DNA from 2 places in the Bradyrhizobium genomosp. III genome. Region 1 is predicted to be linked to the other one. Evidence: predicted binding sites of a transcription regulator. Region 1 holds the regulator's gene; the other holds the start of a gene.
What was found. The regulator PhoB, encoded in region 1, activates phosphate uptake and scavenging genes when phosphate is short. The targets are predictions, from matches to a motif close to TGTCATNNANCTGTCAT.
Positions count from the first base shown of each region.

Region 1 (3,206 bases):
GCTGCGCGGCGGCGCGCTGTGGAACGAGGTCAAGGACAAGCTCAACGCCTCCGGCCTGTCGCTCTCCGGCGGCCAGCAGCAGCGCCTGTGCATCGCCCGCACCGTCGCGGTGCGGCCCGAGGTGATTCTGTTCGACGAGCCCTGCTCGGCGCTCGATCCGATCTCGACCGCCAAGGTCGAGGAGCTGATCCAGGAGCTGTCCGAGAACTACACGATCGCGATCGTCACGCACAACATGCAGCAGGCGGCGCGCGTCTCCGACAAGACCGCCTTCATGTATCTCGGCGAGCTGATCGAGTTCGACGACACCAGCAAGATCTTCACGTCGCCGAGCGACCGGCGCACGCAGGATTACATCACCGGCCGGTTCGGCTGAGGAGACGCGACATGGGTACTGAACATACCGCAAAAGCTTTCGACACCGACCTCCAGGAGCTCACCCGCCTGGTCGCCGAGATGGGCGGCATCGCCGAACGCATGATCGTCGATTCCGTCGGCGCGCTGATCCGCCGCGACGTCGCGCTCGGCCAGCGCGTCGTCACCATCGATGCCGAGCTCGACGCGCTGCAGAAGCGCATCGAGGAACGCGCGGTGCTCACCATCGCCCGCCGCCAGCCGATGGCGGTGGATTTGCGCGAGATCGTCGGCGCCATGCGCGTTGCGACCGACCTCGAGCGCATCGGCGACCTCGCCAAGAACATGGGCAAGCGCGTCGCCGCGCTGGAGACCGACTTCCATCCGCTGAAACTGTTCCGCGGCCTGGAGCACATGACCGACCTCGTGCAGCAGCAGGTCAAGTCGGTGCTGGACGCCTATGCCGCACATGATCTGCCGGCGGCGATGGCGGTGTGGAAGGGCGACGAGGAAGTCGACGCGATCTGCACCTCGCTGTTCCGCGAGCTCCTCACCTACATGATGGAGGATCCGCGCAACATCTCGTTCTGCATCCATCTGATGTTCTGCGCCAAGAACATCGAGCGGATCGGCGACCACGCCACCAACATCGCCGAGACCGTGTTCTACATGATCGAAGGCCAGGCGATCACCGACAAGCGGCCGAAGGGCGACATGACCACCTTCGCCACGACGGTCCCGAATACCTGAAGACTCAAGGAGCGACGACCCGATGGGCGCACGCATTATGGTGGTTGAGGACGAGGAAGCTCTCACCGAGCTGCTTCGCTACAACCTCGAAGGCGACGGCTATGACGTCGAGACGGTGATGCGCGGCGACGACGCCGACACCCGCCTCAAGGAGCACATCCCGGACCTGATCGTGCTCGACTGGATGCTGCCGGGCCTGTCGGGCATCGAGCTGTGCCGGCGGCTGCGGACCCGTTCCGACACCAAGCAGCTGCCGATCATCATGCTCACCGCGCGCGGCGAGGAGAGCGAGCGGGTGCGGGGACTTGCGACCGGCGCCGACGACTACATCGTCAAGCCGTTCTCGGTGCCGGAGCTTTTGGCGCGCGTGAAGGGCCTGCTTCGCCGCGCCAGTCCTGAGCGACTCGCGACAGTGCTGGCCTATGGCGACATCGAGCTCGACCGCGACAAGCGTCGCGTGGCGCGCTCGGGCCGGCCGATCGATCTCGGTCCGACCGAATATCGCCTGCTGGAGTTCTTCCTGGAGCATCCGGGCCGCGTGTTCTCGCGCGAGCAGCTGCTCGACAGCGTCTGGGGCCGCGACATCTACATCGACGAGCGCACCGTCGACGTCCATATCGGCCGCCTGCGCAAGCTGCTCAATCTCGGCCGCGAGCAGGACCCGATCCGCACCGTCCGCGGCGCCGGCTACGCGCTCGACGATCGGTTCGCGAAGGCGGAGCAGACGTAAGGTTTGCAGGCGTTGGGGTTTGGTGGGCTGCCGCCACATTCTCCGGTGTCGTCCCTGCGAAAGCAGGGACCCATAACCACAGGCAGTGGTTTGGCGAAGACTCGGAGTGACCATCTCGCGCAACAACAGCGCCCTGTGGTTATGGATCCCCGCGTTCGCGGGGATGACACCGAGTTGGTTGAGGCGCCGTCGTGTGACGGCTGCCGTCTTTGCGATCAGCTAAATCCGCTCACCGCGGACCCGGCTTTGCCGGGGCACGCCGGCGATCCGCCGCCGGCTGATACGCCACGCGCGAGTGCTGGGCGCAGTAGGGCAGGCCGGACAGCGCCCTGCCGCCGCAGAAGAAGAAATCCGGGCTGGAGGGATCGCCGACCGGCCAATGGCAGGTGGCCTCGTTCAGCTCGAGCAGCGACAGCCGCTGGCTCATTGGCACCACGTTGTCGTAGGTGACCGGTTCGGCCTCCACCTCGACCTCGAAGGCCTGCGCCAGCGCGGTGTTGCCGCGCGCAATGGGGCGGGTCACCCGCATCATGTGCTGCGCGGGACGCGCCTTGCGCGGCCGGGGCGCTGCCGATGAAGGGCTCTTGGCACGGCCGGACAGACCGAGCCTGTGCACTTTGCCGATCACGGCATTGCGGGTCACATTGCCGAGTTCAGCTGCGATCTGGCTGGCCGAAAGTCCGGCCTCCCAGAGCTTTTTCAGCTGCTCGACGCGATCGTCGGACCAGGTCAAAACCGTCATTGCACCCTTTCCCTCGCTACGCGCCGCCATCCTGGGGCCTCGCAGCGATTGCCTAAGCCTTCAAAAACCCGTGCCGTCAGAATCCCTTAAGGCTCGCCGGGCGCGTGACTGACGCCCGAACGTTTACGCCGGTACAAGAGGACTCTTGGGATCAGAACCGCTGCACGAGATGTCGTATCTGACAATCCAAACGCTACAATATGGCGTGACTCCCGCGCAAGAGTCCGCCGACTCGCTTCCACATGTTCCGTGGTGAAAACCCGCAAAATCGGCACCGCAAGACTACGGATTCAGCGTTTCGCGAGGCTTTCCGGGCGGCATTGACACCCGTCTTGCCAGGCATAAGATAGTCGCGCGTGCCGCCCTTAAAAGGCGGCACGTTTCGTTTTCCGGGCCGGTCGATGGTGCGTTGCGCAATGCACGCGTCACACCGTCCGCAACATTCAAGTGACATCATGACTAACAGCGCAGCGCCGCATTTGCTCCCCGTTTTCGCCAGAGCCGACCTCGGCTTCGAGCGCGGCGAAGGCTGCTGGCTGATCGCGACCAATGGCGATCGCTATCTCGATTTCACCTCGGGCGTGGCTGTGAATGCGCTCGGCCATTGCCACCCGCATCTGATCAAGGCGC
Region 1 is NZ_AJQF01000056.1:17,817-21,022, forward strand. It holds gene pstB (phosphate ABC transporter ATP-binding protein PstB) at 1-376, shown strand, start outside; gene phoU (phosphate signaling complex protein PhoU) at 388-1,104, shown strand; gene phoB (phosphate regulon transcriptional regulator PhoB) at 1,127-1,834, shown strand; gene IC66_RS0105320 (GcrA family cell cycle regulator) at 2,064-2,576, opposite strand; gene IC66_RS0105325 (aspartate aminotransferase family protein) at 3,032-3,206, shown strand, end outside.

Region 2 (3,206 bases), on a different contig from region 1:
TGATCGAGACGGTGAAACAGCGTGCGCAATCCGGTGAGCTGCCGATGCAGCCGGACGCAGGTGCGGCGGAGCCGGCCGAGATTGCGGCGCATCTCCGGCCTCGCGTCATCGGCGAGGATGCGCTCCTCGATATCGTCGATCTCCTGGCCGAGCTTGTCGGCCATCCGGTCCAGCGTGTCCGCGACCTCATCGACGATCTTTTCGAGCAGATGAGCGACATTGTCGACGCGGTAGCCGCCTTCGAGCACCCGCCGCGTGGCGTCCGCCGAGCACAGCGCCTGATGGCGGCCGGAGACCAGCAGGTGCTCGGTCATGGCGAAGCGCAGGAACGCGGTCTCCTCCGTCGCGCTGTCGATCTCACGCACGAGGTCGGAAAACACGCCGTAGACGCAGTGGTCGATGACGTGAAGCTGCTGGAAGGTGTCGCTCGACAGCAGCAGTTCGCGTGCAAGCGCCGGCAGCTGCGACGCCGCGATCCAGGGCCGCGCCCGCGCGTCGGTCAGGTTGAAATGCAGCCAGAGCCGGCCGTCATGGCTGAACTCGATCGGCTGGTCGACCGGCAGCGCCTCGGCACTGCCGTCGCTGTGCAGGCGGAAGGCCCAGACCAGGCCGGGAATGGCGGGTTCGGCGTTCGATAATGCGCTGGCAAGCTTTGCCGGCTCAGCCATGGATAGCCCCAACCGTCAACAACTGCCCCGTTTCGGAAGATGGCTGACGGCATCTTCCGGACCCCACGCGGGTACTCAATTACGCCAGTGTTACAGTTTGATGATGCCGCCCTATTCCGCCGCCAGCCCGGTCGCGGCCGCCTCGGCTTGCCTGATGTAGTCATGGACGACGCGGCCGAACGGCAGCGTCAGATCGGCAATGTAATGATGCGCGCCGAGGCAGCGGCGGACCGGGAAATCGGCGACCGGCGCGTTGACATGAGGCACCAGGTGCAGCCGGCCCGGCCCCATCCAGGAGCCCTTCGGCACGATGTCGACGAGGTTGATCGCGACCAGCTGGCAGACCTCGAGACGACCGTCGACGCCCGGGATCATCTTCAGATTGATCTGCGTCTTCGACAGCGTGGCGCGGGTGAGATCGCCGTTGCCGGCCATGCTCTCGTGCTTGTAGCCCATGGTGCCCATGGCGACGAGCTGGCCGGCATATTCCAGCGTGCCCGTCAGCGTGTCCTTGACGATCTCGAGCTTGGGATGGGCGTATTTCTTGGGAAAGCCCCAGATCTCGCGGCCGGCGGCGATCGGCGGATCGTCGTCGAGATACATCTGCGAGACGAAGTTGACGTCCTCGCCGTTGAGACGCGCGGGGATGACGAGGCCGGATTCGGTGTAGCTGCCGAAGCCGGAGGAGTCAGGCATCTTGATCCATTCGTAATGCACGATCGGCTGGTCGATCGGCTGCAACGGCTCAGGTAGGCCGGCACGGATCAGCTCCGGGTCGGTCTCGTAGGTGATGACGAGGAATTCGCGGTTGACGAACCGATACGGACCGGCCGGATAGCTCGGCCCCGCCGCGGGCATGGACGGAAGTCTCAGCACGTCTTCGCTTCGCATCGCTGGTCTCCTGTGTTCCTGATCGGCGGCAATTGCTAGCGATCCTCATTGACTGCGATGTGAAGCTTTTCCGTCAGGCGCACGACCCCTGCCATTGCAGCGTGGTCGGTCTGCGTTGCCGGCGATGCATCGGTGCCGCCCTGTCATCACGCCGTCACCACGTGACGCAATCGTCTTGCGCAAGCAGGAGGCATCGCCATGGACGCCCGCACGTCGCATCCGACATATCAGAGCCATCAGGCGCCCTCGCGGGGCTGGCGGCCCGAACGCTGCGATCGCATCGCGCTGGTGCTGCAGGGCGGCGGCGCGCTCGGCGCCTACCAGGCCGGTGTCTATCAGGCGCTGCACGAGGCCGGCATCGAGCCCGACTGGGTCTGCGGTGTCTCGATCGGCGCGATCAACTCCGCCATCATCGCCGGCAACAAGCCGGAAAAGCGGCTCGAGGCGCTGCGCATCTTCTGGGAGCGCATCACCAACCGCAAGATCTGGCACTACACGCCCGACGGCGACGTCTTCCGCCAGTGGCGCAATCTCACCAGCGCCTGGATGACCTCGGCGATGGGCCAGCCCGGATTCTTCACCCCGCACCAAATGAATCCCTGGTTCAGCCCGGTCGGCGCGCGCACCGCGACCAGCTATTACGACACCATGCCGCTGAAGGAGAGCCTGCTCGAGCTGGTCGACTTCGATCTCATCAACGAGAAGAAGGTCCGCTTCGCGGTCGGCGCGGTCACCGTGCTTTCGGGCAATTTCATCTATTTCGACAATTCCCATGACGAGATCGAGCCGGAGCACATCATGGCCTCCGGCGCCCTGCCCCCGGCGCTGCCGATGGTGCGGATCGGCACCGATCATTTCTGGGACGGCGGCATCGTCTCCAACACGCCGCTGCAACACCTGCTCGACCAGGAGGATGCGCTCAAATTCGCTGGTGTTTCAGGTCGACCTGTTCAGCGCGCGCGGCGTGCTGCCGCGCTCGATCCAGGACGTGATGGCTCGCCACAAGGACATCATGTATTCCTCGCGCACGCGCCACAACACCGACGTCTATCGCCGCACCCACAATCTCAAGGTCCTGCTCCACAAGGCGCTGGCGAAGCTGCCGGACGAGCAACTGTCCGACGAGGAGCGCAAGCTGAAGACGAGCCTGTGCCACATGCCGGAGATCGCGATCCTGCATCTGATCTACCAGCAAAAGGCCTATGAGGGCGACGCCAAGGACCACGAGTTCTCGGGCACCTCGATGCGCGAGCACTGGACCAGCGGCTATGAAGACACCAAGCGCACGCTGAAGCGCCGCGACTGGATCAAGATGCCGGAGGAAGGCATGGGCCTCGTCGTGCACGACGTGCACCGGGAGACGGAGAGCGCGTAAGGGACGCTTGTGTCCCGGACGCGCAGCAACGCCTTGAGCGTTGCTGCGCCAAGCCGGGACCCAGAAGCTACACGGTTCGCCGCGATCATGGGCCCCGGCTCTGCAGCGCTCCGTCAAAGGGACGCTGCGCTGCGTCCGGGGCACGAGACTGCCCATAAACGTGATCCATTCGGAAGACACACTTCCGCATTCTCGCGGCTCATTTCGCCCGAGCTTTGCTCTCGTCGTTGCCCTTCTTGTTCAGAAAGGGCGCAGGGAAGGCCGGGCGCCGG
Region 2 is NZ_AJQF01000018.1:26,872-30,077, reverse strand. It holds gene IC66_RS0101515 (transporter) at 1-668, opposite strand, end outside; gene IC66_RS0101510 (acetoacetate decarboxylase) at 780-1,559, opposite strand; partial or broken gene IC66_RS0101505 (patatin-like phospholipase family protein) at 1,758-2,934, shown strand.
Region 2: IC66_RS0101510 (acetoacetate decarboxylase) is a predicted target of PhoB. The motif match lies at 1,701-1,717, and genes of this name have one in related genera.